Regions from separate parts of the Mesorhizobium sp. ArgA1 genome, predicted to be linked through region 1. Evidence: riboswitches for the same ligand, from Rfam matches in the RefSeq annotation. Region 1 holds a riboswitch; each other region holds the start of a gene.

Region 1 (10,621 bases):
CATCCGGCTTCAACTCACCGGTCAGCATCTTCAACAGCGTCGTCTTGCCGGCACCGTTCGGTCCGACCAGGCCGACCCGGTCGCCGCGCTGGATGCGGGTCGAAAAGCCTTTGACCACGGTGAGGTCGCCAAAACTCTTTTCGATGTTCTTGGCCTCGATCACCAGCTTGCCGGATTCCGCGGCGTCGCTCGCCACCATGGTGGCCGAGCCTTCTGCGCCGCGATGGCCGCGAAAACGCTGGCGCATGGTCTGGAGCTCGCCGAGGCGGCGCATGTTGCGCTTGCGCCGCGCCGTCACGCCGTAGCGCAGCCAGTGCTCCTCGCGCACGATCTGCCGACCGAGCTTGTGCTGCTCGCGCTCTTCCTCTTCCAGCACCTGGTCACGCCATTCCTCGAAATGGCCAAAGCCCTTGTCCAGACGGCGGGTCTGGCCACGGTCGAGCCAGACGGTGGCGCGCGAGACGCGTTCGAGGAAGCGACGGTCGTGCGAAATGACGATCAGCGCCGACGAGGTGCGGACAAGCTCCGCTTCCAGCCACTCGATGACAGACAGATCGAGATGGTTGGTCGGCTCATCAAGCAGCAGAATGTCGGGCTCCGGCGCCATGACGCGGGCAAGCGCGGCACGGCGGGCCTCGCCGCCGGAAAGATCGTTGGGATTTTCGGTGCCGGTGAGGCCGAGATGCTCCATCAGATAGGTGGCTCGGTAGGGATCGTCGGCGGGACCGAGCCCGGCCTCGACATAGGCACGGACATTGGCAAAGCCATCCATGTCGGGCATCTGCGGGAGATAACGCACGGTCGCCGAAGGCTGGCGGAACACCTCGCCGTCCTGCGGCTCGATCATCCCGGCGGCGATCTTCAAGAGCGTAGATTTGCCGGAGCCGTTGCGGCCGACGAGCGCGATCTTGTCGCCGGCGGACGCGGTGAGTTCGGCGCCGTCGAGCAGCGGCGTGCCGCCGAAGGTCAGTCTTATCCCGTCGAGGTTGAGAAGGGGCGGGGCCATGTCAGCTTTCAGGCAAGGGATAGGGATGGGCGAGCAGCAGCGCGCGGCCATGGCCAAGCGCGATTTCGAGGTTGCCTTTGACCTCATTGGAGATGGTCAGCGACGAGCCGAAGGCGACCTCGACATGGTCGAGCGGCCATTTGGCACCGGAAACGGTGAGGCCCGAGAGATCGGAAAAGCCAAGCACGGAAAACAGCGTGCCGTCGTCATAGTCGAAGCCGGCCTTGCCCGGCAAAAGGGGGACGCCTTCTTGCGCGCCACTGGTCAACAGCACTTTTGTGCCTGCCTCGGCCAGCCGCAGGCTGAGCGCAAGGTGCAGGTATGCATGGTCGGCGCGCTTGCCGCCGAAAGCGCCGGCCAGCACCAGGCTGGTGGCGCCGCGTTCCAATGCGGCGGCGATGGCCAGTTCGCCGTCGGTCTTGTCCTTTTCGGGCGGAAATACCTGCCGTGGCACTGCGGCGAGATCGGCCGGCAGGTCCGCCGGCACGGAATCGAAGTCGCCGACCCAAAGCTCCGGCATCAGGCCGAGCAGGCGGGCATGGCCGATGCCGGCGTCCGCGGCGATGATGCGCGTGCCTTCGACCTGGCGGTCGAGCCGCGGCGTGCGGATGAGATCGCCGCCAAGCAGGATGGTGAATGTGCTCATATCCGGTGGCCCTTACCAGCCCCGCCGGTGAAACGGAAGGCCGAGCCCTTCCGCCGCCAGATCAGGATGACGTTTGGTTGAATCGTCATCCTGATCCAGATCCTTTTTTGGAGCATGATCTTTTTTGAGAAAACCGGTTCCCACTCTTTGCGGTCGCTGACCTTCGGTTCGGGATCATGCTCGAGCAAACTTCCGCTTGCGTGGCACCTTGGCCGGGCCTATGTGTCGAAACGCTCTAACGGGGTGCCGGACGCGATCTTCGCGGACCGGCTGAGAGGCAGTCTCGCCAACCCGCTGAACCTGATCCGGTTTGTACCGGCGGAGGGATTAGACGCTTCGGACAGCCCGACGCCTCAATTCCTTTCAACACGAACGAAGGAGGCGCCGATGCGCATGTTCTTGTCCCGTCTTGTCCCAGCCCTGGGCCTTGCTGTTTCGCTTCTGGCTGCGCCAGCTTCCGCGCAGGAAAAACTCACCGTCTACACCTATGAGAGTTTCACCGCCGACTGGGGGCCGGGCCCTGCGGTCAAGAAGGAGTTCGAGGCCGAATGCGGCTGCACCCTCGACTTCGTCTCGGTCGCCGACGGCGTCGCGCTGCTCAACCGCGTCAAGCTCGAAGGCGCCTCGACCAAGGCCGATATCGTGCTCGGCCTCGACACCAACCTGACCGCCGAAGCCAAGGCCTCCGGGTTGTTTGTCCCGCATGGGCCAGTGGCCGAAAACAACGTGCCGGGCGGCTGGAGCGACGATACTTTCGTTCCCTACGACTATGGCTATTTCGCCGTCGTCTACGACACCGAAAAGCTGAAGAACCCGCCGAAGAGCCTGAAGGAATTGGTCGAGGGCGCCGCTGCCGACAAGATCGTCATCCAGGATCCGCGGACTTCGACGCCGGGCCTCGGCCTGCTGCTGTGGGTCAAATCGGTCTATGGCGACAAGGCGCCGGAGGCATGGGCGAAGCTCAAGCCGAAAGTGCTGACGGTGACGCCGGGCTGGAGCGAGGCCTACGGCCTGTTCACCAAGGGCGAGGCGCCGATGGTGCTGTCCTACACGACGTCGCCGGCCTACCACATGGTGGCCGAGAACACCGAGCGCTATCAGGCGGCGTCTTTCGAGGAAGGCGAGTATCTGCAGATCGAGGTCGCCGGCATCACCACCACGGGTGAGAAGAACCCGCTGGCGGCAAGGTTTCTCGCCTTTATGACCGGGCCGAAATTCCAGGATGTCATTCCGGAGACCAACTGGATGTTCCCGGCGGGGAAGACCGACAAGCCGCTCAACCCGGCGTTCGACAGGCTGGTCAAACCGACCAAGACTTTGCTGTTCAGCCCGGAAGAGGTCGCGGCCAACCGCAAGGCCTGGGTCGATGAATGGCTGGCGGTGATGAGCAAATAGGGCTTCGGGATGGCGCTTGAGCACCCCCCTCTGGCCTGCCGGCCATCTCCCCCGCAAGGGGGGAGATCAAGCGCTCAATCGCTTTCGCCAATCTCCAGCACTGCAAAGGCGGCGAGAGGAGCGAAGCTGCTAATCTCCCCCCTTGCGGGGGAGATGGCCGGGAGGCCAGAGGGGGGTGGGCGGGAACTCGGCTTTCGCGAAATGTTTCCGCCAGCCTACCGCAATGTTGGCTAGCGCGACATGCGAACGCAACACTCCGCCGACCCCCGCAACGCAGCCGGCATCGTCGCGCTTGCGGCAATCGCGTTGCTGATCGGCGGCGCCTTCGCCGGGCTCATCCGCGAAGGCGCACATGACCTCGCAGGCGCTGCGTCCGCCTTCGATCTCTATCTCTTGCGGGTCGTCCGCTTCACGCTCTGGCAGGCAGTCCTCTCGACGCTGCTTTCCGTCGCGCCGGCGCTGTTCGTCGCGCGCGCTCTATCGCGGCACCCGCGCTTCCTTGGCCGCGGCTTCATGCTGCAGCTGTTCACCGTGCCGCTGGCACTGCCGGCCATCGTCGCGGCGCTGGGCATACTGGCGCTCTATGGCCGAGCCGGCTGTTTCGCCGCGATCGCCGGCCAAAGCTGGCCCGATATCTATGGCCTGTCCGGCATCCTCGTCGCGCATGTCTTCTTCAATCTGCCGCTGGCAACGCGGCTGTTCCTCGAAGCTCTGGGCACGGTGCCTGCCGATCAATGGCGGCTGGCAAGCCAACTCGGCATGGGGGCGAGGCCAGCCTTTCGGCTGATCGAATGGCCGGTGCTGCGGTCGGCTCTGCCTGCTGTCGCCGGGCTTGTCTTCATGCTTTGCATCACCTCCTTCACCATCGTCCTCATCCTCGGCGGCGGGCCGGCGGCGACGACGCTGGAGGTCGCCATCTACCAGGCGCTGCGTTTCGACTTCGATCCGGCGCGGGCTGTGACGCTGACAGTGCTGCAGATTGCGCTGACCTTTGCCGTCGTGCTGGCACTGACGCGGCTTGGGGCCAATGTGACCGGCGACGCCAACCTGCCGGTGGCGCCACGCCGCTATCTCTCGGCCGGCCCGATCGAAACGGCGCTCAACACGGCGTTGATCGTGCTTGCCTTGCTGTTCGTCGCCGGGCCGATGGCGGCAACCGTGGCATCAGGCCTTGGCGCCGATCTCAGCCGGCTGGCCGGCGAGAGCGCGGTGCGCCAGGCGACGTTGACCAGCGCCGGTCTCGGCCTGCTGGCGGCATTGCTTTCGGTGGCGCTGTCGCTGTCGCTGATCATGGCGCGCCGGGCGCTGTCGCTAAGCCGTCGCTCCGGCGCGCGTTCGTTGCTCGAGCACGCGGCGGACACCGGCGCCGGTTTTGTCCTCGTCGTGCCGCCCATCGTCATCGGCGCCGGCTGGTTCCTCTTGCTGCGCACGTTCAGCGACGTCTTTGCCATCGCGCCCGTCATGGTCATCGTCGTCAATGCGGTGATGGCAATGCCTTTTGCCATCCGTGCGATGCGTCCGGCCTATGATGCAGCGAGTGAACGCCACGAAAAGCTGTGCGCACAGCTCGGCATTTCCGGCTGGAACCGGCTACGCTTGGTCGATTGGCCGTCGCTACGGCGGCCGCTGGCCACCGGCTTTGCCTTCGCCATGGCGCTGTCGCTCGGGGACCTTGGCGTCATCGCGCTGTTCGGCAGCGATTCGGTGCAGACCTTGCCCTATCTCCTGCTGGCGCGCATGGGCAGCTACCGCACGGCCGACGCCGCCGGACTGGCTTTGCTGCTCGGGTCGGTCTGCCTGGCTCTGGTGGTCGCCGCGGACTGGTTGGGACGAGGAGAAAGATCGTGACTTCCGCCATGGAAAAAGGCGCGGCCGTGCGGCTGGACCAGGTCGCGTTCAGCTATGGCGAGACGCCGTTCCTGTTCGATGTCGAATTCGCCGCGTCAAAGATCACCGCCATCATGGGGGCCAGCGGTTCGGGAAAGTCGACCCTGCTCAATCTGGTCGCCGGCTTCGAGACGCCGCAATCCGGCCGCGTGCTGATCGGCGGCGCCGATGTCGGCGCTTCCGCGCCGTCGGCACGGCCGGTGTCGATGGTGTTCCAGGAAAACAACCTTTTTGCCCATCTCTCTGTCGAGAAGAATGTCGGGCTCGGTCGCTCGCCGTCGCTTAATCTGACGCAAGCCGACCGCGCCGCAATCGCCGAGGCGCTTGAGCGTGTCGGCCTTGCCGGCAAGGAAAAGCGCCTGCCGCGCGAGCTCTCCGGCGGCGAACGGCAGCGCGTGGCGCTCGCCCGCGTGCTGGTGCGCGACCGGCCGGTGCTGCTGCTCGACGAGCCGTTCGCTTCGCTCGGACCCGCACTGCGCGACGACATGCTCGACCTGGTGGCCGGCCTCCATGCCGAGCGCGCGATGACCATGCTGTTCGTCACGCATCAGCCGGAAGACGCGCGCCGCATCGGGGGGGAGATGGTTTTTCTGGACAATGGCAGGGTTGCCGCAACGGGACTTGCCGCCGATTTTTTCGATGGCACTGGCCCTGAAGCGTTTCGACGCTATATCGGCGCGAGTTCGGGCGGTTCACGCGATGTTGCCCGGAAGCGGACATAATTTACGACCAAACCGGCTACAGGTGATGTGGCGCTTGCTTGCCATGGTCCGGTTGATGTGGCTAGGTCCGCCCAGTACTGGTCCGGCACGAGCCGTGATTTGCCCCCTACAGCGCCACATCCGTCTGGATGTGTAAAACGCTGTAGGTTTTTTGATTTGTGCAGGATGTGCCACCGAGAATTCGATTTTTCGCTGGCGCGGACCCTTGGGTCCAGGTCGTGCGCCGAGAGCTGAAGGGACGCCGTGCTGTCGACCGGCACTGACACTTTGAGACGCAGACCGCTGGTGCGCTTCCTCGCGCTGGCCGGCCTTGCTGTGGCGCTGGCCAGTTGCCAGATGTTCACGCCGCCCGAGGTGCAGGAATCCGGCTTTCAGCCTTCCGACAAGCCGATCACGGTCGACAATGTCGCCGCCAACAGCAAGCTCGCGGAGCTTGCGAAGGCGCAGCACCCGCGCATCCTCGCCACCTATGGCGGCGAATATTCCGATCCCAAGCTCGAGCGGATGGTGGCCAAGGTCGTCGGCAGCCTGACGGTGGTGTCGGCCAATCCGACCCAGACCTATCGCATCACCATCCTCAATTCGCCCAACGTCAACGCCTTCGCGTTGCCGGGCGGCTATCTCTACGTCACCCGCGGCCTGTTGGCGTTGGCCAATGATTCGGCCGAACTCGCCGCCGTGATCGCGCATGAGATGGGCCACGTCACCGCCAACCATGGCCTGCAGCGCCAGCAGCTCGAGGCCGAGGAAGGCCTGGCGACCAAGGTTGTTTCCGATGTGCTCGGCGACAGCCCGACCGCCAAGGCGGCATTGATCCGCGGCAAGTTGAGGCTGGCGCAGTTCTCGCGCAACCAGGAGCTGGAGGCCGACGCCATCGGCATCAAGTCGATCGGCGAGGCCGGCTACGATCCCTACGCCGCCGGCCGCTTCCTGCAGTCGATGTCGGCCTATACCGATTTCCGTTCGATATCGGGCGCCACCGATGCCAGCCTCGACTTCCTGGCGACGCACCCCAACACGCCGCAGCGTATCGATCTGGCGCAACGCCACGCCCGCCAGTTCGGTGCGCCCGGCGTCGGCACGCGCGACCGCGATTCCTTCCTGGCCGGCATCGACGGCCTGCTCTACGGCGACACGCCGGAAGAAGGCTATGTGCGCGGCCAGACCTTCCTGCATCCGGGCCTCGGCGTGTCGTTCACCGTGCCGGACGGTTTCATCATCGACAACACGGCGGCGGCAGTGACGGCAACGGGCCCCGGCGACATGGCGATCCGCTTCGACGGCGTATCGATCGACAAGAACCGCGCGCTGACCGACTATATCAGGAGTGGCTGGGTGGCCGGTCTTGACGAGACCAGCGTGCGCCAGGAGACGATCAACGGCAATGAGGCGGCGACCGCGCATGCCGGCGCCGATGGCTGGCAGTTCGACATTGCGGTGATCCGCGCCGGCGGCCAGGTCTACCGGCTTTTGACGGCGGCCCCCTCGGCCAGCACCACGCTCGATCCCGTGGCGCGCTCGGTCAGCGGTTCGTTCCGCATCCTGAGTGCGGCCGAGAAGGCGGTGCTGAAGCCGCTGCATATCCGTGTCGTCACGGTGCAGGCGGGGCAGACCATGGGCTCGCTCTCGGCGCAGATGGTCGGTGTCGACCGCAAGCTCGATCTGTTCAGGGTGCTCAATGCGATGTCGCCGGGCGCCTCCGTTTCGGCCGGGGACAAGGTCAAGATCGTTACGGACAAGTAGCAGCGCGGTTAGGTTCGATGGGGCCTGACCGTGCGATGTGCGGCTGCGGTCACCGCCACTCCTCAGAGGTTGCTGTCGGTGGCTGTATCGGTACTACTTTCGCCAACGGTGCCTTCGCTGGTGCTGCTGGTCGTGGTCTCACCACCACCAAAATTTGCAGAACCGCGCCCGGAACGATCACCGTTATTGCCGCTCCAGGCCGTCCGGCCGACGGGTTTGTCCGGGATTGCTGCGGCTGTCCGCTTGCCTGCCTTGGGGGTCTTCGGCCTTGGCGCAGGTATGGGAACGACCTTTATTTTCGTGATGATTTTCGGGGGCTGGACCTTACACGCCGGAACCGCCAAGGCGACCCGCTTCGGCGTGCTGAGAACACCCAGGGAATGCATCTCCTGCCGCTCGATTCCGGCTCTGAAGAAGGCGAGCGCCCGGTCCGGATCAGCTGGCACATCATTGCGGCCTTCCATGAAGATGGATGCAAGATCGTTCATGGCATCGATATGCCCCATCGCCGCCGATTTGAGCAGCAAGTCCAATCCCTTGGCGGCATCGCGCTGGACGCCGCGCCCATTGAACAGGGTGCGTCCCCACGCAGTCATGGCGTAGGGGTCACCCTTGTAGGATGCTTCCAAATAGAAGCGGTTGCCCTGTTCGGGATCCGCGGCCGTCCCTATTCCAGACGAGACGATGGAGCCGAGTGCGAAAACCGCGCGGACATATCCCCTGTCAGCGGCCTGCTGGATTGCCTGCCTGGCCTCATCGACCTTGCCCGAGGCCAGCAACGCCCGTCCGAGTTCGTAGCGGAAGCGGGCAATCTCCGGATACGCCTTCACCGCGGCCTGGCAGAGTTCAACCGCGCCGTCGCCAATCTCGTTCGCCAGCCGGCCCGGGACAACGCCTTGCAGGTCGAGAGGTTCGCCCGCCGCCCGATCGCAGGGATCGACCCTTGGCGACAGCTTCAGCGTCGCCTGCTTCGATGCGTTGTCGGCACGGATCTGAAAGCCTATCTCGACTGGCGTCGCGGAGCCGATCTGCGCCTCGTAGCGCAATTTGTCGACGTCGTCGGCGATCAGGCTCGATTGAGGCCACAGAATGCGGTCCGGCAGGGAAAGCGTCCCGGTTGCCGGATAGGTTGCAACCTTCAAGCTGATCGACGGATCCTTGGCCGGGAAATCCAGCTTGAGCGGAATTGGGCCGACGCCGACGGGAATTTCGATGTCGCGGTTTTCGATCGCTTCGGCGGCGTCGGCGATACGAATGCCGCGCTCAACCACCTGCTGCTTCTGCTCGGCCGCGAGTGAGGCCACGAGCTGCTTGCCCGCTGCGCCCGCGCCGTTTCTGATCCGCAACAGCAGAACGCCTTGGGATTCGCCGCCCCACTCGTTGTGCGTGGTGTAGGCCAGCGTATCCACCTGTTCCTGCCAACCCGTCAATTCGGGAGCGTCCATGCGCAGACGGGGCAGGTCCTTGCCCTCGATCCTTTCGCCCATGGCCAAGGGCTTGCCATCAAGCGTCAGCCGTCCGAGTGCCGGCAGGCTTTCGATGCTGACGCTGACAGCGCCCCCGTCGATGTCAACCGGTGCCGGCAGATCCAGCACCACTGGCCCGATGCCAGACGGCACGATTTTCTCCAGCACCGGCGGCAGCGCCGGGCGGTTGGCGCGGGGCATCAGAAAGACATCGTCGAGAAGAGAGGAATTTTCCCATGGAACCTGCTTGCCATCGGTTGCCTTGACCACGTCGCGGCGCACGGCGGCCATGACAGCCCGGATCTCCTGGTTCGGCGCCAGCGCACGACGAGAGAAGGCGGAGGAAAATGGGCTGAGATTGCCGCTCCCGTCATAGGCAAAGGCTCCCGGCTCGGTGGCAAAGGCGATCAGCGCGTTCTCAGACCCCTTCACCTGCGCCAATCCGCTACCGCTCGCGACGATCAACTGGTCGCGAAGCCAGTAGTTCTTGCGCGGAAAAGGATTGTTGCGGCAGGCGTCGAGGATGATCACCTGGATTTTCGATTTCGAGCGCAACTGCTGCAACATGTCATCGAGCTTGATTGCCTGAACTTCCACGTCGGCGGCATCCTTGAGCGTGGCGTCGACCGGGATGAGAAAGTTCTCGCCGCCGATCTGGAAGCCGTGGCCCGAATAATAGACCACGGCGAGATCAGCACCGTCGGCCGCCGCGAGATAGGTGCGGAAACGCTCCTCGAATTGAAGCTTGGTCAAATCCTTGGCGACGAAAACGTCGAAGCCGGCCGTCCGGAACGTGCTTGCGATGTCTCCGGCGTCCCTGTCCGGGTTCTTGAGCGCCGGAAGTTCCCGATATCCGGAATTGCCGATCACAAGAGCAACCCTTCGATCGGCGCTAGCCTCGAAAGTCGTCAGGGTCACAAGGATCAAAGCTGCAAGAAACACACAGAATCGCGACATGGAAAATCCTCATCCGCTATGATCTGGTAAACCCCAACAGACCCCCTTCAGCTCAGGAGGTCTGTTAAAGAATTCACAATCCGGGAATGAGGGGAAGGAAATCTGTGCGCTGATCTTATGTGCTGATTGGCAAATATCTTAATACTGCTGCCGACCAGGAACTTCAGGCGGCCTGCGTCTGAAACTCCGGGTTCTGCTTCACCAGCGCGACCTTCAGCTTTTCCATGGCGCGGGCCTCAATCTGGCGCACACGCTCCTTGGAAATGCCGAGCGTTTCGCCAAGCGCCTCCAGTGTCGCGCCGTCGTCGCTCAGCCGGCGTTCCTCGATGATCCTGAGTTCACGAGCATTGAGCGCGCCGAGCGCTGCCTTCAACCAGAGCAGGCGGCGTTCGAAATCGATGGTGTCGCTGGCGACTTCGTCCGGCAGCGGATCGTCCGAGACAAGGAAATCCATGCGCTCGGTGGTGCCGGTATCGTCGGCGAGCGGCGCGTTGAGCGAGGAGTCAGGTGCGGAAAGCCTGGAATCCATCATCGCCACATCGGCCTCGGAGACGCCGAGCGCTACCGAGACTTCGCGATAGAGCGTGGCGTTGGAGATCGGCTCGGCGCCATTGGCCAGCCGGGCGCGCAGACGCCGCAGGTTGAAGAACAGCGCCTTTTGTGCCGAAGAGGTGCCGCCACGCACGATGGACCAGTTGCGCAGGATGTAGTCCTGCATCGAGGCGCGGATCCACCAGGTCGCATAGGTCGAGAAGCGCACCTGGCGCTCCGGCTCAAAGCGCGCCGCCGCTTCCAGCAG
Region 2 (10,621 bases), on a different contig from region 1:
GGGGAGGAGGACAGCCCGGACGATTGGAGAAAGCTGACGATGCCTGCGGAAACGCTTGCGGTTTGTTCGATCATGCGCTAAGCGTACGATATGTACGAAACGCACGCAAGCGAAATCGTACAATACGGACGATAAATTTCAGGCAATTTGTACGATGAAGGAACCGAGGCACAGATTGCAGCAGGCGCGGGCGGAGGCGGGTTATGCCTCGCCGAGCGATGCCGCGCGGGCATTGCGCGACATCAACAAGAACACGCTGATCAGCCACGAGAACGGCAACCGGCCGCTGTCGCGCAAGGCGGCGGAGAAATATGGCCGTCTGTTCGGCGTCGATCCCGGCTGGCTCTTGTTCAATGGCGAGGGCGGCAGCCTTTCGGGCGGCCATTTCGGCTTTGACGAGGCGGGCCGGCAGATCCCGATGCCGTCGCTGGCCACGGTCGACGTGCCCATCGTCTCGTGGATCAGCGCCGGCGAACTCGGCAGCCAGGACATGGTGGTCAATCTCAGCGACTATCCGACCATCCCAACCACCGATCTCGAGCAGGGCCAATGGATCGCGCTACGCGTCGACGGCCCGTCGATGAACAAGATCTCGCCGCCGGATTCGATCATCTTCGTCAATCTGCGCGACAAGCGTCTGGTGACCAATGGCTGCTACGTCATTTCGGACGAAAGCGGCCAGGCCACCTACAAACGCTATCGCCCCAACGAGAACCCGCCCTTCCAGCCGGCCTCCTACATGGACATCCCGCCGCCGGCGCTGGAAGGCGCCATCACCATCATCGGCCGGGTGAAGCGCTCGATGATCGATATGTGAGGGCCAAGCGATGAAACCCTACAAGGTCATCTACCATCAGGGCGGTACGGTCGGGTGGAGCACCAAGGCGATGAGAGGCACGGCCGAGGTCAGCGAGCGGGGGCTGACGATCACCGGCGCCAAAGTCACGATCGACATCCCCGCTAGCGACATCCAAAGCGTGGAGTTGTTCCGGATGTTCGGAACGGGAAGCATGCTCAAGATCGTCCACGATGGCGGCACGCTGTTTGTCACCGTAATCCGCTTCATGATCGGCCAGTTCGCGACGGTCAATTTTTTCGCTACCGGCGCCTTGCAGCAGCGGTTGCTGGCATTGACCGATCCTGCACCCAAGGGACCGTGGACGCACAGCGGCTGAGATATCTGCTCGCGAAAACCGTTATCCTAAAAACTCATTGCTGAAATACGCTCCAAAATCGGGCTTCACTTTCAACGCCTTGCCGTCGGCGTCGAGCAGGATGCCGGCGGTGAAGAGGTAGTTTCCGATCGCCTCGATCTTGGCCTTGTCGATGGTGCCGATGACGCCGGCCTCGCTTCTGAGGAGGTGACCGTCGACCAGCATCTTCAGCGAGGCGTGGATCAGGACCGGGTCGGTCAGAGCATCCTTGTTGGAAGCGATCAGCAGATCGCCGGCTTCCTGCGGGTGGTCGACGGCAAACTGATAGCCGCGCCGCGTTGCCTCGACGAAGGCAGACGCCGCCTTAGGGTTTGCCTGGAGATAGGCATCGCTTGAGGCGATGACGGTGGTGTGCTCGTCGGGCACGCCGTAATCGGCGTAGCGGAAGCTGCGCTGCCTAATGCCTTTCAGCTCGGCGTCGACGCCTTCCCAGGTCGAGACCTCCAGCGTGAAATCGACAGAGCCGTTGGCCAGCGCCTCATAGGCCGAGGTGCCGAGCGTCACCGTCTCGAAACTGCCCTTGCCGCCATCGTGGCGGATGATGGTCGAGATCAGAGTGTTTTCCCAGGCGCTGCCGAAGCCGCCATAGGTCAGGCCGTCAAGATTCCTAGGGCTCTTGATCTCGCTGCGATCCGCGTTGAAGACCAGCCGACCGGTCTCCTGCTGCACCACGGCATAGACCGCCTTGAGATCGGCGCCGGCGGCGCGCTGGGTGAACAGGCCAACGCCGGCAATGCCGAAATCGGCGACGCGGCTGGCGACCAGCGTGCCGGCGCCGGTGTCGCCATAGGGCAGGATGTCAACGTCGAGCCCGGCCTCGTCGTAGAAACCCTTGTCGCGGGCCACGAACAGGCCGATGTGGTTGGTGTTGACGGTCCAGTCGAGCGCGACGGTGATTTTTTGCGCAGCCGCGTGAGCGCGCGAGGCCAGCGGCAGTCCGGCAGCCAGCGTCAAAAGCAGGGCTTGCCGGCGGGTGAAGTCGGTCATGATGATCTCCTTTGGAGGGTCTGCGGGAACGAGGCTCGGTCAGCCCCGGGATTGAGCAGCGTGTCGAGGATTTCGGCTTGGAGCACCGCTGCCTGGCGCGCGGCATCGCCGCCGGTGGCGCGCGGGCGCGGCAGCGGCACGGCGATCTCGCTGATGATGCGGGCCGGCCGCGCCGACAGCACATAGATGCGATCGGAGAGGTACACGGCTTCGTGCACATCATGGGTGATCAGCAGCGCCGTCCAGCGGTGGCGCCGCCACATGCCTTCCAGCCAGCGCTGCATGGCCGCGCGTGTCAGTGCATCCAGCGCGCCAAAGGGTTCGTCGAGCAGCAGCATGCCGCGCCGTTGCACCACGGTGCGCAATAGGGCGGCGCGCTGGCGCATACCTCCGGAGAGTTCCGCTGGCCAGGCGCGCTCGAAGCCGGCAAGGCCGAACTCGGCAAACAGCGGCGCGACCTGCTCGCGGGCGGCGCGGCGTGGCACGCCCTGCACTTCCAGCCCCAGCGTCACATTGTCGATGACGCGCCGCCACGGCATCAGCGCATCGCGCTGCGGCATGAAGGCGAACGGGCTGCCCTGCAATGGCGCGCCGTCGAAGCGCATTTCGCCCTCGCCTTTCAGCGCGCCGGTCAGCAGTTGGAACAGCGTCGACTTGCCGGCGCCGGAGGGGCCGAGGATGGAGACGAACTCGCCGGCCGCGACATGGAGCGAAATGCCGGCAAGCACCTCCAGTGCACCGAAGTTTTTTCTGACATCGCGGAGTTCGAGCCGCGTCATTGGCGGCTCTCTCCCGAAGGCTTGCGGTCGCGGCTGTCGTTCCCGGCATTTTCCCAGGGCATGGCGAGGCGCTGGATGAGCACCGCAAGGCCGAACAACGCAAGCGTGAGCGCCGCGCTGACGGCGACCGCGGCCAACACCAGATCGGGGCGAAAATTGTTCTTGGCGTTGAGCATGTAGATGCCCAGCCCCTTCGCCGCCCCCGCATATTCGGCGAAGATCGCGCCGACCACGGCATAGGTAATGGAGATGCGCAGCCCGGCGAAGAAATAGGGCAGCGCGGAAGGCAGCCGCGCCAGCCAGAAGATGCGCCAGCGCCCTGCCCCCATGGCGGCGAGCATCTGGGAAATCTCCTTGTTCGTCGCGGCGAACCCCTCGACCAGCGCCACCATCATCGGGAAGAAGGTGACGAGCGCGACCAGCAGGATCTTTGGCATCAGCCCGAAGCCGAACCACAGCACGATGAGCGGCGCGATCGCCACCAGCGGCAAGGTCTGGCTGACGATCAGCAGCGGGAAGAGCGCGCGGCGCAGCGGGGCCAAGAAATCGACCAGTGCCGACAGCACGAAGGCAGCCACCAGCGAGCAGGCAAAGCCGGCTGATGTGGCGCGGATGGTGGGAAGCGTGTTTTCGGCGAGTGCTGCGCGATTATCCCAGGCCTGCAGCAGCACGCGCGACGGCGCCGGCAGCATGGTGGGCGCCGCGCCGCCATAGCGTGCGTAGCACTCCCAGGCCGCGAGGAGCAGGGCGAAGGAAAGGGCGGCGGGTGCAGTTCTGGCGATGACCGAGGCCACAGCTGATCTGCCCCCTGGTGGGGGAGATTGGATGTCGCGTCCGCCTTCGCCAATCGCCGAAGCTTCCCCTTCGCCCTGCAGCTCAAGGTCAGATGTGAAGGCATCTCTTCCACGCAATGGGTTGGGCAAAACAGCCAGGGCAATTTCCCTCCACGGCACGCGAAAAAGCGCGGCTCAGACGGCGCTCGGGCTGTTCGCCGAAATCGTGATGTCGAGGGTGACATGGCCGGCGCCGGGGCCGAAGCGGCAGAAGGCCTCCGTGAGCGTTGCAAACACCGCGCCGGCATCGCCACGCAGTTTGGTGCAGAAGTTCTTTGAGCGATCAAAGACGCCGGACTGCTTCAGGAAATCGATGCAGCCATAGATCTCATCCATATGGTCGCCCGTGCCCATCACATAGAGCGAGAACTGCGCTGCCACCGGCTGGTCCGTCGATGGCGTCGCCTGGACGGCACGGATCGCGGCAACCTTGCGCTCGTCCAGCGGAATGGCGGGTCCGCCGGTCTGGTCGGAGCGGCAGATCGGATCGTCGGGCTCACCCGGGCAGCCGCGCGAAACCGCAGCCGAAAGCACGCAGTGCCTGCCGCTTTTGGCCGCCGCCACGAACAGGTCGCGCATGGCGGGGAACAGCACTTCGGGCGGCCCGACCAAAAGCGTCGAGATGTCGTCGGTCTCGATCCGCAGCCGGTCACGCCATGGATCGAGCGCGCCAAGCGCGCCCAGGATGACGCCGACGAAATCGTCGGTCATGGGATAAAGGGAAATCTGTGCGCCTGAAAACATCGCCCGCCTCGCTCCGCTGGTATTATCCAGATCAGCTTTAGGGTCCGAAGGCTTGCCGCCCGCATCTCAGCCCCGACCATACGGAGCACCCCTGTGGATGAGCGGGTTAAAGCACTGTTCGACGCATTGGGGAAGAGTCTTTTTTGAAACGTCACGGTGGGAGTGTTGGCCAGATTTCGCCTTCTCCCTTGTGGAAGAGGCAAGTCACGTCCCGCGCTGAACAGTTCAAATTGTACGAAGTCGGCTTGACGTTATTTCGTACATAAAGTACGATAATCCTTTCAACAATTCTTTTCAACAAGGGGGAATTCCGTGAGCACAGCGAACCATGCCGCCTTCGCCGACCTCTCCCGCCCGTTGTTGTCACTGCCACTGCTGCCGCCCTTGTCGCTCGACCAACGCGAACGCCTTGCCGGAGCTTGGCGAATGGCCAGCCAGGACATCGCCGACGATATCCGTTTCATCCGCCAGTATCTGAAGGTGATTGCCGAGAAGGAGGAGAGGCTGTCGACCGGCACGCTCGTTCACAGCCGCGCCTATGTCGAGGCCTGCGCCGGCTGGCTGCCGCAAACGGTGGCGCGCTATCTTCGGCACTTGCGCCAGATCACCGAATGCGAACTGGCCATGACAGCTGCCGGTATCCGCTTTGCTCTGTCGAGTTATGCCTGGGAGGCATGAGACGCGGTTTGCCCTGTCGCGAAAAAACAAATTGCGCTGCCGTTGCAGTCGCAATTCGTCAGGTTGAGAGTCTCGGGCTCAACGGCGAGCGCCAAGGATGGGCCCGCCGCGCGATTTCAGCCTTGCCCTGTTTCGACTTGACCTATTTCGACTTGGCCTTGCCGGACTTTGCAGCTGCCGGCTTTGCGGCCTTTGGCTTGGCGTCGGCCTTGGCGGGCTTCGCAGCAGCCTTCTTCGCCGCCTTCTTCGGCTTGGCGGCTGCGCCATCGATTTCAGCCGTGGCCTGTTCCCAGTGCTCCTGATGCGCACCTTCGGGCCGGCCGGCGTTTTCCCAAATCTCGTGCGCCCGCTGGCGAATACGGTCCTGTTTGTCGTCCGTCACTTAAGCCTCCGTGGTTGGGTCCGATCGGTTGGTCCAGATTCCACGAAAACATTAGCCGAAAATTCAGCCGGCGTCTTGAGGGACGAGACGTCTCAGTGCTGATCCGAAACCACGGCGACGCCCAGTAGCGCTGCCTTCTTGACAATCAGCCCGGCGAGGTCGGCATCCGAACGATCCGTTCCGGTGCGCTCGCGCAGGAGCGCGATTGCTTCCTTCATTGACAGCAGCGCGGTGCTGCGCTCGGCCAACAGCTTGTCACAACACGCCGCCACATTTGTCTCGACATGCGGCAACATGGCAATACTCCTTTCTTTTCGTCCTTCGGCCCTGCCGCCCTTTGGGAAGAACGACAGGGCCGGTATCACCGATAAATAGTCAGGTCGGTTGTCGAGCGTTACTCGACCACCTCGACAATTCTTCGCGTGCTGGGATCGACCAGCACGGTGTGGTTGTCGACGACGGCGTATCTGTACTGAACGTCAGGAACCTCCTGCAACTCGACAGTGTCGGGCAAGGCGGAGCCGACATTCAATTCGACGCCGAGCAGATTGATCGACGCAAGCGGATGTTTCTTTACGTATTGGCGCACGACCGTGCGCTGTTCGGGGGTGATGATCACCTGCTGCTGTGCCGGCTGTGTTACGATGACCTCATCGGCGGCGGCAACGCCGAGGCCGGCGATCATGGCGAGCCCGGCGACAGCGGGAATAAGGACGGTTTTCATCTTCGTCTCCTGTCGTTGTGTGCGAGCTCCGCCGTGTCCCCGCACGAGGCGAAAACAGCACAAATCGAGATGGCGGGCTCCTGGAGGCAAACGCCGCCAGTACGGTCTTGTTCCGCAAGCGGCTACTACTTCCGGTCATGTCAGCTGGAACCGCATCGGCATGATTGGCATTGAAGACGATCCCTCAGGAGACCTTCAATATGGACGATTTGCGGCTCCAAATTCCCGTGGCGATTGCGGTGGGCGCCGGCTTCAAACGCAACATCGCGACGTTGGCCGAGATGCATAATTTTCTTAAGGAATGGCCGCAGGCCAGACGCGGCAAAATCTACGACACGGCATTGAGGGCTTGCGAAAAGGCCAGGGCCGGACACTTGACCAAGGACCAGGCGCGGCGGGCTTTCACAGCCTTTGCCGAAACGGCCGGCATTGCCTGGACCGGCATTGATCCGGTGACTGCGCTACGCTTGGCCAAGGCTGGAACCGGCCGGCTTCGGCACACAAGGGCCTCAGCCGAGATCATTGCTTCGGCGGCTGCACAGGCACCTCGCCGGGCTTGATCACCGGCGTCTTGCCCTGATCCGGCGGCGGCTGCGTCATGCCCTGATCCCCGCTGGGCGGCGGCTGCAGCACGCCGCCGCAAGAACCAAGATCGGTAGTCGAATTGCCATTGCCGTCATCGCCGGGAGGCGGCTGCTGGCCGCCATCCTGGGGCTGTGCCTGGCAAGGCACGGGAGGAGCTCCCTCGCCGTTGTCTTGCGCGGCGGCAGGGCCGGCAAGGGCCAGCAGAGCGCACGGCAAGAAAACAAGAATCTTCATTGTCCGTCTCCGTCCGGAATCGTCTTCGTTTTGGCAAATGCAGCCCAGCGGCAATTGGTTCCCCCCAGTGGTTCCAGGGCATTCCCCAAGCAAGGTGGACCGGTTTCGGGAACCTGCTTGCCAGCGGCGAGTTCCACTTCTCGATGCAGAGGACCGACCCAGGGAGAAAAATTATGGACCCGCGTAGAAAGCGAAGCGACGAAGTGGAAGCGCCGACACCGCGCCAGCAGGACTGGGATGCGCTGCGTGGCGCAAGGATCCTGCCCGACGGAGCAGATGAGGAAAGCCTGCCGGACACCACCGGTGTCGAGAAGGAAGGCGACCTGCCGGAGGAAGACGACGACAACCCCTATCAGGACAGTGACGATGCCTTGCCCGACGATGCCGAGGAAGCCGCCATCGGTCGCGACCCGGCGCGGCGCGGTGGTCCTTTCGACGAGGTGTAGGCCCGAAGCTGTCTGCACCGGACTTTCGTGGTGTTTTACCGGAACCCTTCGCCTGTTCGCTGGTTAGGAAATTGTCCGAACCCAGAGGAGATCGATCATGGATCACACCAATCACGCACGACTTGCCAGCACGGAACTGACGCCCGACATACTCGAAGGCGCGACCATCTATGGTCCTGACGATAAGAAGATCGGCTCTGTCGATCATCTGCATGGCAGTCAGGTTGTCATCGACGTCGGCGGCTTTCTTGGCATCGGCGCCAAGCCGGTGGCTGTCGCCGCCAGTCAGCTTGACTTCATGCGCGACGAGGATGGCGACGTCCACGCCGTCACCAGCTGGACCAAGGACCAGCTCAAGGCGATGCCGGAGCATCGCGACTGATATTTTTCGAAGGGTCGGGCTGCGGCCAGGCCCTTCCTTCGTCACGCCAGTGCGCCCTGGCGGTTTGGCTTCAGCGGCGCCCTGGGGATCAGGGAGAGACCGATGATCAGAAAACTCAAATCAGGAAAATATCGCCTCTATTCGCGCAAGGTCGATGAAAAGACCGGACGGCGACGCAACCTTGGCACGTTCGACAGCCGCGAGGCGGCCGAGAAACACGAACGCGAAGTCCAGTATTTCAAGCGCCATTGAGATCGCTCACCCGACCTCTTCAAGCGCGCAAGCAATCGCCCGGCGCTGAGCGCGCGCGCACGCTTCGGCCGGCCGGCAACCGCCGGCGCTTGAAAGCCGACGGCGGGGCAATCGGGCCTTCAGTTCGCGGAATCGCCGAGTGCTTCGGTGACGAAGGACGCCGCAATCAGATCGTCGGCGTCGAGGCGTAGGGACCCTTCGCTGCCCCCCATAATGGCTGCGACCTTCTGGAATGTCTCCATCTCGTATTCGGTAATCCTGGCATTTCGCATCCTGGCTTTCAGATCGGCGACGCGTCTGCCCAGCGAGGCGGACGCCCCGATTTCTCTTTTCGACATGGTGCCGTGCTCCTCCCCAACCCTGTTTTGCCCCTTGCCCGCTTAGCTGTACCCAGTGCTGCCTATTTATAAGGCAGCACGAATACAGTCGCGGCAACGCGCGGTACCAGGGAAGGTTCCAGCGCCAAATGGTCACTAAATAATACGGGAGGGCCGGTAGCCGACGCGACCGCGCGCGCTGCAACCGCTGGCTGCAGCCATCAGGCCAACCGACCCCGTCGCTATTCGCGACGCGGGTCAGACTTCAATCGCCTTGCGCGGACAGTCAGCGAGAAACCGACGGCACGGCTGCGGCCGAACGTGCCGTTTCGGGTGAGAACACCACAAAAGCAAAGACCAGAACAGCGGCGGCGACGATGAGCGAGCCGCCGGCAACGACAGGCTCAAGCGCCGGGTTTCCCTGCAGCATCACGTAGAGGGCCGGCAGCATGATCACCACGCCAACCGTATAGAGCCAGTAGTGGATCATGGCGACGCGGCGTGCCGCCTTTTGCGGATTGAGCGCGTAGTAGCCGCCGAAGATGGCGCTCGTCACCCAACCCAGCAGGTTGATATGCGCATGCGCCGGGAAGGCGCTGTGATCGCCTGAGATCGCCATCTGCAGGCCAGCCGCAATTCCCAATATCAGGAACACGATGGCGGTTTTAAAGAAAAGTTCCGAAACCCTAGGCATGTCGTTTCTCCCCTATGCCGTCTACCCCAACATTGCGAAGACTACACTCGGGAGTGAAGATTTTCCATGCCGTACTTGGGGTTAGCACCGCTTTTCCCTTGATATTGGCAGTTCCCTCGTGCCGGCAAAAAAACCGCCGGGGCGAACCCCGGCGGCATATAGATTGGGCCGTTTCAGCCGCGATCGGCTTTACGGCGTTGGCGCAGGTGCCAGCTTGGCCGCCATCTGGTCGATCTTCTCGGCAAGCACGCCGTTGGCCCAGTCGGTGACCTCGGCGTCGACCGGCTTGTTGGCCATATCGGCGAGTGCGTCATCGAGCGATGGGATGTCGGTGACAGCTGTGTCCGCCGCCGTCTGCGCCGCGGCAGCTGCTGTCTCAGCATCCGTGACCGCAGCTTCCAGATCCGCGATCGTCGCGTCCTGTGCCGCCTGCTCCTCGGGCGTTGGAGGCGTAATCGCGTTCGCCGCGTCGAACACCGCCTGCTGGGCCGTCACCGCGTCCTCGGCCTCCGTCACCGCCGCATTTGCTTCCTCAAGCGCAGCGGCGGCGAGCTTGGCGTTCGCGGACGCCGTCACATAAGCCTGAACGCCGGCGAACTTCTTGCTCTTGGAGTTCATATAGGCGTTGATGTTGCGTTGCAGCGAGTTCAGCCGGCCAAGCTTGGCATGGATGTTCTTTTCCTTGGGCGTCGCGGCCACCTCGACGTCATCGACGTCAGCCACGTCATCGGTCGAGGCCTTCTTTCCAGCATGAGTCGATGCCGACTTGCCATGCGAAGCGCTGTCGCCGGATTTGCCGCTATTGCCGTTGCCGCCCCCATTGCCGTTGCCGCCGCCGTTACCGCCACCATGGCCGTGGCCACCGCCGTTACCGCCACCGTTGCCACCGGCACCAGCCAGGGCCGGAGAGGCCAGGAGCGCAAACGCGGCAAGCGCCGCCAAAAGAGTTTTTCGGGATGTCATGATACCTCCTCGGGGGATAGCCGCCACCGCTGACTCGCTATAGCAGCGCCATATGAGAATTTGCTAATTCGATGGAGTAAACTTTAGATAAATGTGGTTGCGATACGCGACAATCGGCTTTGCAAAAAGGTTGGGCAAATCTTGTAACCAATTGATATATAAATATAAATATGAACACCCTTGGGCGAACCGGCCCTTTGCGCGACTGACGCCCTATACTGATCAGACCTTAGGCCTAAATGCTGGGATACTTAGGTCGCAACCAGTGGAACCCATGACCGTCGTCGCATAACTTATCGAGCAGTATCGAACACAGATTTGACATCACCTGCCGGCCATCAACTTAATGATAAAGCTTCCAGAACGCAGCCTTCGGCGCATCGGTGATGGTCAATTGTCGCCCGGGA
Region 3 (10,621 bases), on a different contig from region 1:
ATCGGGTTGGCGCGGTTCTTGGCCCTGGCAAGGAAATCGCTCTGAAGCGGATAGTCAGCCAGTGCGTGACCGGCCAGAAGAAGCGCAATCGTGGTTAGTAACGCGGTCATCTCACTGCACCTTGCCGATGCTGGGGTTACTGCCGAGAGTGGGATCGTCCCGGTGCCGCGGGTAATCGGTCAGCACGCCGACCGACCGCATGTCGGTCGGGGGCCATTTTGGCAACACGTAGCGTTGGAACAGGCCGGGGTCGAGCGAGAGGAGGACGCGGACCACGACGCCGCTGAAGGCCTGTAGGCGGGCCAAGAAAATGGGCTCGCTTTTGAGGAAGAAGGTTTTGATCTTGGTCCACATGGTCATTCGGCTTTCTCAGAAAATTCGCGCAGCAATCCGCCGGCTTGTCGGCGGTAAGCGGAACGGCGACGGTCTTGCCTTCGATTGTCAGTGAGTAGCGGATAGTCCTGCATGGATCCCCTTCTTGCGCTGCCATGTTGCGGTGATTGTTGCAGTGCTCGTCGCCGGGAGTGCACCGGCCAGTTGGCCTTTCTCCGCAGCGGAGCAGGCCGAGCGCAAGTGGACGTTTCGTCCGGTCCGATGCTGGAGGTCGCGTAGTTCACGCCGGCGCGTACATCGATGCGGCTTTTGGCGGTCCCGCCGTGGATCAGAACTTGGGGCAGGACGAACTCGGTTTATGAGTTGCAACGTAGTGCAAGTGCCCTGGCAAGGACGTTGATCGTGCAAATCGAGGCGAGAGCTAGACAACCACCTGCGTACCGATTTCTACCACACGTCCGGTTGGAATCTGGAAATATTCGGTGGCGTCGGCCGCCGTGCGCGCCAGGCCGATGAACAGCTTGTCCTGCCACACCGGCATGCCGGAATTGGGTGATGCCTTGAGCGAGCGCCGCGACAGGAAGAATGACGTCGTCATGATGTCGAACTTCCAGCCCTGCTTGCGGCAAATCGCCAGCGCGCGCGGGATGTTGGGCTGCTCCATGTAGCCGAAGGTCAGCGTCACCCGCATGAACAACTCGTTGACCGTCTCCATCCTCACCCGGTCGCTGTCGGGGACCAGCGGCTGCGGTGCCGTGACAACCGACAGAATGACATTCTGCTCGTGCAGCACCTTGTAGTGCTTCAGGCTGTGCATCAGCGCCGTCGGCGCGCTTTGCGGATCGCTGGTCAGGAACACGGCGGTGCCGGACACCAGTTGCGGCTTTTTCTTCAAAAGATTGCCGGCGAGGAAATCGAGCGGGATCTCGTTGCGGCGGGTCTTGTCGAAGAGATAGCGGCTGCCGCGCACCCAGGTCCACATGCCCAGCACGATGGTGAAGGCCACGACCAGCGACGCCCAGCCGCCTTCGAACACCTTGACGATGTTGGAGGCGAAGAAGCCGATATCGATCAAGGCAAACAGCACGGTAAGCGGGATCGCCACCGACAGCTTCCACTTCCAGATACGGGTCATGACGACATAGAGCAGCACCGTCGTCACCAGCATGTTGCCGGTCACCGAGATGCCGTAGGCGGAAGCCAGCTTGCTCGATTCGCCGAAGCCGACCACCAGCATCATCACCACCAGGGCCAGCAAAAGGTTGACGCGCGGCATGTAGATCTGGCCGGACTGCTTTTCCGACGTGTGCAGGATTTCCAGCCGCGGCAGCATGTTGAGCTGCACCGCCTGGCGGGTCAGCGAAAAGGCCCCCGAAATGACCGCCTGGCTGGCAATGACGGTAGCCGCCGTCGCCAGCACCACCATGGGGATCAGCGCCCAACCTTCGTTCATTTCGAAGAATGGGTGGCCAACCACGCCGTTCTTCGCCAGCACGAAGGCGCCCTGGCCGGCATAATTCAACAGCAGGCAGGGGAAGACGATCGAAAGCCAGGCAAGCACGATCGGTTTGCGGCCGAAATGGCCGAGATCGGCATAGAGCGCTTCGGCGCCGGTGACGGCGAGGAAGATGGCGCCGATAGTAACGAAGGCGACGTCGGGCGAATGGATCAGAAAGGCAACGATGTAGTGTGGGCTCACCGCCCACAGGATTTCCGGATCGGCAATGATGTGCTTGAGGCCGGAAAGGCCGATGGCCAGGAACCAGATCGCGGTCACCGGGCCGAAGACCAGTCCCACGCCGCCGGTGCCGAAACGCTGAACTGCAAACACCATGGCCAGGATGACCAGAGTCAGCGGCACGACATAGGGCTGGAACGCGGGGGTGACGACATTCATGCCCTCGACCGCCGACAGCACCGAAATCGCCGGCGTAATGACGGCGTCACCGAAAAACAGCGAGGCACCGACGATGCCTACGCCCAGGATCAGCGCCGAGCGCTTGGGGAAACTGCCGCGCGCCAGCGCCATCAGCGACAGCACGCCCCCCTCGCCGCGGTTGTCGGCGCGCAGCACGAACATGATGTATTTTACCGTGACGGTAATGGTCAGCGACCATATGATCAGCGACATCACGCCGAAAATATCTGCAGGGTCAGCGATGTTGCCGCCAGACGAGGCATGCAGCGCTTCGCGGAACGCATAGATTGGGCTCGTCCCGATATCGCCATAGACCACACCGAGTGCGCCAAGCATCAACAAGTGAGTACTTTGTGCAGGAGCCGAGCCGAGATGTTCCGCTAGTTCCCCACCGTCACAATTGTTGGCAGATTCCACGACAGCCATTCGTATGCTCCCATGGGTGCTGCGCTCTAGAGCCAACGCAATTCTGCATTTGCGAGGCGCGCCCCTTGCAATGGGTAGCCTCGGCCGATTGGGCGTGCGACGCGAAGAGGGAGGATCTCGCTGCACTGCCGCTATCGGCCGAGGCGTCAGGTAATTGCTAGCAGAGACTGCCATCTTGAAGTCGACCGGCACGTCACCCGGTCGGTTTTCACATCAACAGACCATCAGCAATCTATAACGCCTAATTTTTACGCAATACCAAAGCACCTCTGGCTATTACACTCTAACAATCGAAATTCTATTATAATCTATACGAAATACCGAACTTCATGCAGTAATTTACCTCGATGAACTTGAGGATACGAATATCGACTGGCGATTGTTGGAAGTCAATATTTTCATGGTTTCAGATGTAGCATTTCGGAAGGCTTGTCATAGAACATGAGTGTCCAGATTTGCGTCATCTCGTGACGACAGAATCGCGCGCGGACGACCCGTCCGCATCCTGAACACGGGAGCGTTCCGCCTGCCTTTGACCTTCCACCGCGGCCTGAAGGCGCTTGACAAACGGGCACCGGCCCGGTCCAATCGAGGCATTCACCAGGGGAGTCCCGGCAAGGGGCTGAGATACTGCTGGCTTTGCGGCGCAGTGACCCGTAACCTGATCCAGTTCATACTGGCGTAGGGACGGTGCGAGCGCTTGCGGGAATTCATGCCCGAGGATTTGTTTCGGGCGGGTCAGCAAGGCGTCTTTTCATCCTTCCGGCACAGAGCTGGGTCTCCAATGCAACGAGCAAAGGAGCCTCAAATGAATGCCTTGACCCCCCACCGTATCGACCGGACCGCTGCCGGCGTCGCGCAAGATCCACAAATCCGGCGTCCTCCATTCACAGATCGGGGTGCCAATGCGGGAGATCGCGGTCCACCCGACTGCCGGTGAGCCGCCGGTGACGGTCTACGATCCGTCAGGCCCCTACACCGACCCCGCGATTGAAACTGACATCGAAAAGGGTCTTGCCCGCCTTCGGCAGGACTGGATCGCCGCTCGCGGCGATGTCGTGCCTATGACGGCCGCCATGTCAGGCCGGAGGACAACGGATTTGCGACAGGAGAGCGCCTGACGCGGGAATTTCCGATCCGAAGCCGTCCGCTGAGAGCCAAGGCCGGCAAGGCCGTCACCCAGCTCGCCTATGCGCGCGCCGGCATGATCACGCCCGAGATGGAGTTCGTCGCCATCCGCGAGAACCTCGGCCGCGAGGCCCTGCTCGGCAAGCTTGGGGGCGACGGCGAAGCCTTCGGCGCGGCAATCCCCGACTTCGTCACCCCGGAATTCGTGCGCGACGAGGTGGCGCGTGGACGGGCCATAATCCCTGCCAACATCAATCATCCCGAGAGCGAGCCGATGGTTATCGGTCGCAATTTCCTGGTCAAGATCAACGCCAATATCGGCAACTCGGCGGTCACCTCTTCGATGGCCGAAGAGGTCGAGAAGATGGTCTGGGCGATCCGCTGGGGTGCCGATACGGTGATGGACCTGTCGACCGGCCGCAACATCCGCAACATCCGCGAATGGATCGTGCGCAACGCACCGGTGCCGATTGGCACGGTGCCGCTTTACCATGCGCTGGAAAAGGTCGGCGGCATCGCCGAGGACCTCAACTGGGAGGTCTACCGCGACACGCTGATCGAACAGGCCGAACAGGGCGTAGACTATTTCACCATCCACGCCGGAGTGCGGTTGCACTACATCCCGCTGACCGTCGACCGGGTCACTGGCATCGTCTCGCGCGGCGGCTCGATCATGGCCAAATGGTGCCTGCACCATCACCGGGAGGGCTTCCTCTACGAGCATTTCGAGGAAATCTGCGACATCTGCCGCGCCTACGATGTGTCCTTTTCGCTGGGCGATGGCCTTCGCCCCGGCTCGATCGCCGACGCCAACGACGCGGCGCAATTCGCCGAACTCGAAACGCTCGGCGAACTAACGAAGGTCGCCTGGGCGAAGGATTGCCAGGTGATGATCGAGGGGCCCGGCCACGTTCCGATGCACAAGATCAAGCAGAACATGGACAAGCAGCTCGCCGTCTGCGGCGAAGCGCCGTTCTATACGCTTGGACCGCTGACGACGGACATCGCGCCTAGCTACGACCACATCACCTCCGGCATCGGCGCGGCGATGATCGGCTGGTTCGGTACCGCCATGCTCTGCTACGTCACGCCGAAGGAGCAGCTCGGCCTTCCCGATCGCAATGACGTCAAGACCGGCGTGATCACCTACAGAATAGCCGCGCACGCCGCCGACCTGGCGAAGGGTCATCCCGCGGCGAAAGTCAGGGACGATGCCCTCTCCCGCGCGCGCTTCGAGTTCCGCTGGGAGGACCAGTTCAACCTGTCGCTCGATCCGGAAACGGCCCGCTCGTTCCACGACGAGACCTTGCCCGAAGGAAGCGCACAAGCTGGCGCATTTCTGCTCGATGTGCGGCCCGAAACTCTGCTCGATGCGCATCTCCCACGACATCCGAGCCGAGGCGCAGAAGGACGGCATGGCGGCGATGGCGGCGAAATATCGCGAAGGCGGCGATCTCTACGTGCGGGCGGACGAGACCGGTGCACCACTCATGCCGGAGGCGCATGAGCCGTCATGAGGGTGCTGGTCAGGGGCCGGCGTCGTCGGCCTCACCGCCGCCTTCGAGCTCGCCATAGGCGGCGCGGCGGTGACCGTTGCGGAGAAAAGGCATGGCCTCGGCGGCAACGCGTCGTGGTTCGCCGGCGGCATGCTGGCGCCATGGTGCGAGCGTGAAAGCGCCGAGCAGCTGGTGCTGGATCTCGGGCGCGATGCCGCCGACTGGTGGGAGGCGGTGTTGGCCGGCCAGGTGACACGGGCCGGAACACTGGTTGTGGCAGCTCCGCGCGACGCGGGCGAGCTCGACCGCTTCGCTAGCCGCACGTCAGGCCATCGGGGTGTCGACGACGACGAAATCGCGCTGCTAGAGCCCGACCTCGCCGGCCGTTTTCGCCGTGGGCTTTTCTTCCCCGGCGAGGCGCATCTCGACCTATGGGCGTCGCCTTCCGGTTTGCCACGGACGCTCGGCAGCTTTCCGGATTCGAGCGCGAGATCGACTGCATGGGAATGGCGGCGGGCGATGAGAGGCAGCGCGGCATTCGCGGCGAAATGCTGATCCTGCGCACGCCCGATATCTCCCTGTCGCGCCCGATCCGGCTGCTGCATCCGCGCTTTCCGCTCTATGTGGTGCCGCGCAGCGATCGTCGTTTCATGGCCGGCGGGACGATGATGGAGAGCGACGACAGTGGTTCGGTCACGGTTCGTTCGCTGATGGAACTTCTCAGCGCTGCCTGCGCGCTCCATCCGACCTTCGGCGAGGCCGGTATCGTCGAGACCGGCGTCGGAGTTCGTCCGGCCTTTTCCGACAATCTGCCGCGTGTCGAAGCGCGTGGAAGGACCATCGCGCTCAATTGACTTTATCGCCATGGCTTTCTTCTTGCGGCGGCCATGGCGCGCCTGGCGGCCGAAATTTTCTCCAGTCACGGCAAACGCGTGGAGCTTACCCATGAAACTGACCGTCCACGGCGAAGCGCTTGAAAGTGACGCCACGACACTGGCGGCGCTGCTTGCTGGCCTCAACTATGAAGGCGATTGGCTGGCGACGGCCGTCAACAGCGATCTCGTGCATGCAGCCAACCGGGCAGAATTTCCGTTGAGCGAGGGCGACCGGATCGAGATCCTGTCACCGATGCAGGGAGGCTAGCACCATGCTCGACCTTTTTGGAACGACGCTTGTCTCACGCCTGCTTCTCGGCACCGTCCAATATCCTTCACCGGCGATCCTTGCCGATGCGGTCAAGGCGTCGGGGACCTCGGTGGTGACCGTCCCGCTGCGCCGTGAAATGGCCGGCGGCAAGGCCGGCTCGAAATTCTGGTCACTGATCCGCTCGCTCGGCGTGAGGGTCCTGCCCAACACCGCAGGCTGCCATTCAGTGAAGGAAGCCGTGACGACCGCGAGGATGGCGCGCGAGGTCTTCGGCACGCCCTGGATCAAGCTCGAAGTCATCGGCAACCACGACACGCTGCAGCCCGACGTCTTCGGCCTGGTCGAGGCCACGCGCATCCTTTGCGAGGACGGTTTCATCGTGTTCCCCTACACCACCGACGACCTTGTCGTCGCCGAGCGGCTGCTTGAGGCGGGCTGCTAGGTGCTGATGCCGTGGTGCGCGCCGATCGGTTCGGCGCTCGGGCCGATCAACATCATGGCGCTGCGCTCGATGCGCGGGTATTTCCCCGACGTGCCGTTGATCGTCGATGCGGGGCTCGGACGGCCGTCGCACGCGGCAACCGTCATGGAACTCGGCTTTGACGCCGTGTTCCTCAACACGGCGGTCGCCAAGGCGGCCGATCCGGTGAGCATGGCGCGCGCTTTCAGCAAGGCGGTCGATGCCGGCCGCGAAGCCTATGGTTCGGGACTGATCGAGCCGCGCGCCGCCGCCATGCCGTCGACGCCGACATTGGGCAGGGCGGTTTTTTCATGAAGCTCGATCCCTTCTACCTGGTCGTCAACAGCGTCGCCTGGATCGAGCGGCTGGTGCCGCTCGGCGTCAGGTTGGTGCAACTCCGCATCAAGCATATGGACGAGGACGGGCTGCGCGCGGAAATCCGCAAAGCGAAAGCCTTATGCGCCCGACACATTGCCAGCTCATCGTCAACGATCATTGGCGGCTGGCGATCGAAGAGGGCTGCGACTTCGTACATCTCGGCCAGGAGGGTCTCCAGACCGCCAACCTCCTCGAGATACAGGCGGCCGGCATCAGGCTCTCGGACTGAGCACCCATGATCATGCCGAACGGGAGACGGCCATGGCAGCCGGGCCCGACTATGTCGCGCTGGGTCCCGTCTATCCGACCATCCTAAGAAGATGAAATGGGCGCTGCAGGGGGCTCGAGAGGATCCGGGCGTGGAAGGGCTGGGTCGCGCCTATTCCGCTGATCGCCATCGGCGGCCTCAATCCCGAGCGGCTCGATGGCGTTTTCGAGGCCGGCGCCGTCAGCGCGGCGGTGGTGACGGACATAACGCTGAACCCGGATCCCGAGGCGCGCACCAAGGATTGGATCAAAAAGACGGAGCAATGGCGCTGAAGCAAGACCCGCATGTGCTTGTCGTTGGCGGATCGGATTCCAGCGGAGGTGCCGGGATTGCGCGCGACATCGAGACGATCTCTGCCATCGGCGTGCGCACCTGCCTTGCCATCACCGCGGTAACGGTGCAGACACACGACGCCGTCGGGGATATCCGTCCTATGCAGCCTGGCCTGGTGGCTGATCAAACGCGGGCGGCGTTGCAGGCCAACGAGGTGGCGGCCATCAACATCGGCATGCTCGCGACCGCGAAGATCATCGCTGCGGTCGTCACCGTGCTGCGCGAAAATCCGCGGATACCGGCAGTGCTCGATCCGGTGCGGGCCTCCTCGTCCGGCAGGCCGCTGCTGCAAGCGCGCGCTTTGGCGTCATGAAGCGGGAACTCATGCCGCTTTGCCATCTCGTCACGCCAAATCTCATCGAACTGGCGATCCTGACGGGATCGGAACTGGCAGCGGACGATGATGAGGCTCTGCGGCAGGGAAAAAGATTGCTTGCGGCCGGGCCGAAAGCGCTGTTGTTGAAGGGCGGCCACGCAACGGGACCACGATCGATAGATATTCTGTTGAGTTCGGATCAAGAACCCATTCGCTTCGATACACCGCGTCTTGCCGGGTGGATGCGCGGGACCGGGTGCATGCTGGCCAGCGCCATCGCCGCGCATTGGGCCGGTGCCAAGTCGCTCGAAGAGAGCGTGCTCGAAAGCAAGCGATTTGTGCTCAAGAGGCTTAATGAGAACTCTGCCGGATGATCCCACAAGCCATCCGAGCTGCATCGAAGCGATTGTGCTTAGCTCCCGGCGCTGCCCGATCCGAGATTTTATAGTGATTGGCAAACTGAGCGCCATTCCTCGACGTCACAGGTCCTTGGGCCATAAGGCGCAAAGAATTGCCGGGAGATGACGCATCGGTTTTCGATGGCGCGAGTGGTCGACAAGCCCGCCCGGCAGCAAAACCGGCCCGTGCTGAATCGTCTCAATGAGGTTTGTTTTCATACATCTCGTTGCCCCAGAACCGTGGGTGATCGTTGGGCGAGCTGGAGACATCCTCGACTTGCGGCAGCGACAGGTCTGCCTCAACTGGCAATTCACCGGCCATGGCGGCGGCGAGCTTCGCCTGATCGAGCTCCTTTTCCCACCGCGCCACGACAATCGTCGCGACCGCATTGCCGACGAGGTTGGTCAGCGCCCGGCACTCCGACATGAAGCGGTCGACGCCCAGGATCAGCGCCATGCCGGCAACCGGGACGGCGGGCACCACGGACAGCGTGGCGGCCAAAGTGATGAAGCCAGCGCCAGTGATGCCCGCGGCACCTTTGGAGCTGAGCATGGCGACGAGAAGCAAAAGGACCTGGTCGCCGAGAGTGAGAGGCGTGTCCGTCGCTTGTGCGATGAACAATGCGGCCAGCGTCATGTAGATGTTGGTGCCGTCGAGGTTGAAGGAATAGCCGGTCGGGATGACTAGGCCGACCACCGACCGCTTGCAGCCGGCGCGCTCCATCTTGACCATGAGGCCGGGCAGCGCCGCCTCTGACGAGGAGGTGCCGAGAACCAGCAGCAACTCTTCCTTGATGTAGCGAATCAGCGCCAGGATCGAGAAGCCGTTGTAGCGAGCGACCGCTCCGAGCACCCCCAGGACGAACAGCAGCGAGGTCGCGTAGAACGTGCCGACCAGCATGGCGAGATTGGCCATCGAGCCGATTCCGTATTTGCCGATGGTGAAGGCCATGGCGCCGAAAGCGCCGATCGGGGCTGCCTTCATCAATATGGCGACAAGGCGGAAAATCGGTGCGGTCAGCGCCTGCAGAAAATCGACGACCGCACGGCCGCGGTCGCCGACCAGCCCCAACGCAATGCCGAACAGCACCGAAAAGAACAGCACCTGCAATACATCGCCCTGGACGAAGGCGCCGGTGATCGTGTCGGGGATGATGTTCATCAGGAAGCCGACGATGGTGGTGTCATGCGCCTTTTCGGTAAAGGTCACCACTTTCGATGCGTCGAGTGAGGCCGGATTGATGTGCATGCCGGCGCCGGGCTGGACAACGTTCGAGACGATGAGGCCGATAACCAGCGCCAGCGTCGAGAACACTAGGAAATAGACCATCGCTTTACCGGCGACACGGCCGACTTTCTGCAGGTCAGATACGCCGGCAATGCCGGTCGCCACCGTCAGGAAGATCACCGGCGCGATGATCATCTTCACCAGTTTGATGAAGGCGTCGCCGAACGGCTTCATCGCGGCACCTGTCTCCGGATAGAAATGGCCCAGAAGCACGCCGGCGGCGATCGCCACCAGGACCTGCACATAGAGATGCCGATAGAAGGGAATCTTGCCGCGCGGCTTGGCGGCAGCGATCGTCGTCTGCATGATATCCTCCGTTGCGCCCCGATCGGGAGACCCGACCTCCCGGGACTAAGATTCAGCAGCTCGCGGCTGCTGAATCTTAGTTCGCATCAGGCGTGCCAGACGCAGCCTTTTGTCGATAAGCCCTTGATCTTTACCGCGTTATCATCAATTCACGCTGCTTGCCTCTGGGCAACAAGTGCGGCTGCCCGGACAAATTTGATTGGCCGTTGTGCGAAGTTATGCACAAATGAGCGATGCCGCAGCGCCGCAGCACCACAAGCCCAGGCAACATGCCCGCGCCTTCTCTCGTAGGCGCGGGTTTTTCGTATGCACCCCCTGGAAAAAGCAGATTTCCCAAATGATGAATCGACGGGACGCGGCGTAGACCTCAGCAAGGCGCCATGCACGACGAAGTGCTTCGCATCCGGGGTTTCGCTCTCCATCATCG

Evidence for each region. A riboswitch is a leader RNA that binds a small molecule or an ion and turns the genes downstream of it on or off. The one in region 1 is predicted to bind thiamine pyrophosphate.
Region 2: linked by a shared signal. The riboswitch ahead of ACWGTI_RS19560 (YkoF family thiamine/hydroxymethylpyrimidine-binding protein) and the one ahead of thiB (thiamine ABC transporter substrate binding subunit) in region 1 are both predicted to bind thiamine pyrophosphate.
Region 3: linked by a shared signal. The riboswitch ahead of thiC (phosphomethylpyrimidine synthase ThiC) and the one ahead of thiB (thiamine ABC transporter substrate binding subunit) in region 1 are both predicted to bind thiamine pyrophosphate.

The regions. Positions count from the first base shown of each region.
Region 1 is NZ_JBSKBQ010000001.1:1,438,992-1,449,612, reverse strand. Features, by position in the region: gene ACWGTI_RS07130 (ABC-F family ATP-binding cassette domain-containing protein) at 1-1,006, opposite strand, end outside; gene ACWGTI_RS07125 (thiamine diphosphokinase) at 1,008-1,652, opposite strand; TPP riboswitch at 1,882-1,996, shown strand; gene thiB (thiamine ABC transporter substrate binding subunit) at 2,040-3,047, shown strand; gene thiP (thiamine/thiamine pyrophosphate ABC transporter permease) at 3,288-4,895, shown strand; gene thiQ (thiamine ABC transporter ATP-binding protein) at 4,904-5,656, shown strand; gene ACWGTI_RS07105 (M48 family metalloprotease) at 5,993-7,399, shown strand; gene ACWGTI_RS07100 (caspase family protein) at 7,462-9,822, opposite strand; gene ACWGTI_RS07095 (RNA polymerase factor sigma-32) at 9,986-10,621, opposite strand, start outside.
Region 2 is NZ_JBSKBQ010000009.1:3,353-13,973, reverse strand. Features, by position in the region: gene ACWGTI_RS19590 (hypothetical protein) at 1-74, opposite strand, end outside; gene ACWGTI_RS19585 (LexA family transcriptional regulator) at 155-817, shown strand; gene ACWGTI_RS19580 (hypothetical protein) at 828-1,175, shown strand; gene ACWGTI_RS19575 (ABC transporter substrate-binding protein) at 1,197-2,201, opposite strand; gene ACWGTI_RS19570 (ABC transporter ATP-binding protein) at 2,198-2,980, opposite strand; gene ACWGTI_RS19565 (ABC transporter permease) at 2,977-3,774, opposite strand; gene ACWGTI_RS19560 (YkoF family thiamine/hydroxymethylpyrimidine-binding protein) at 3,949-4,557, opposite strand; TPP riboswitch at 4,548-4,660, opposite strand; gene ACWGTI_RS19555 (hypothetical protein) at 4,870-5,235, shown strand; gene ACWGTI_RS19550 (DUF2934 domain-containing protein) at 5,378-5,617, opposite strand; gene ACWGTI_RS19545 (hypothetical protein) at 5,710-5,913, opposite strand; gene ACWGTI_RS19540 (DUF1236 domain-containing protein) at 6,012-6,341, opposite strand; gene ACWGTI_RS19535 (DUF982 domain-containing protein) at 6,542-6,901, shown strand; gene ACWGTI_RS19530 (hypothetical protein) at 6,861-7,160, opposite strand; gene ACWGTI_RS19525 (hypothetical protein) at 7,334-7,606, shown strand; gene ACWGTI_RS19520 (PRC-barrel domain containing protein) at 7,704-7,988, shown strand; gene ACWGTI_RS19515 (hypothetical protein) at 8,091-8,240, shown strand; gene ACWGTI_RS19510 (hypothetical protein) at 8,360-8,578, opposite strand; gene ACWGTI_RS19505 (hypothetical protein) at 8,844-9,251, opposite strand; gene ACWGTI_RS19500 (hypothetical protein) at 9,441-10,214, opposite strand.
Region 3 is NZ_JBSKBQ010000027.1:20,485-31,105, reverse strand. Features, by position in the region: gene ACWGTI_RS29835 (DUF3307 domain-containing protein) at 1-110, opposite strand, end outside; gene ACWGTI_RS29830 (hypothetical protein) at 112-360, opposite strand; gene ACWGTI_RS29825 (potassium transporter Kup) at 755-2,713, opposite strand; TPP riboswitch at 3,270-3,383, shown strand; partial or broken gene thiC (phosphomethylpyrimidine synthase ThiC) at 3,486-5,322, shown strand; partial or broken gene ACWGTI_RS29815 (FAD-dependent oxidoreductase) at 5,319-6,278, shown strand; gene thiS (sulfur carrier protein ThiS) at 6,247-6,444, shown strand; partial or broken gene ACWGTI_RS29805 (thiazole synthase) at 6,449-7,222, shown strand; gene ACWGTI_RS29800 (thiamine phosphate synthase) at 7,365-7,514, shown strand; partial or broken gene ACWGTI_RS29795 (thiamine phosphate synthase) at 7,547-7,825, shown strand; partial or broken gene ACWGTI_RS29790 (hydroxymethylpyrimidine/phosphomethylpyrimidine kinase) at 7,816-8,576, shown strand; partial or broken gene ACWGTI_RS29785 (dicarboxylate/amino acid:cation symporter) at 8,872-10,194, opposite strand.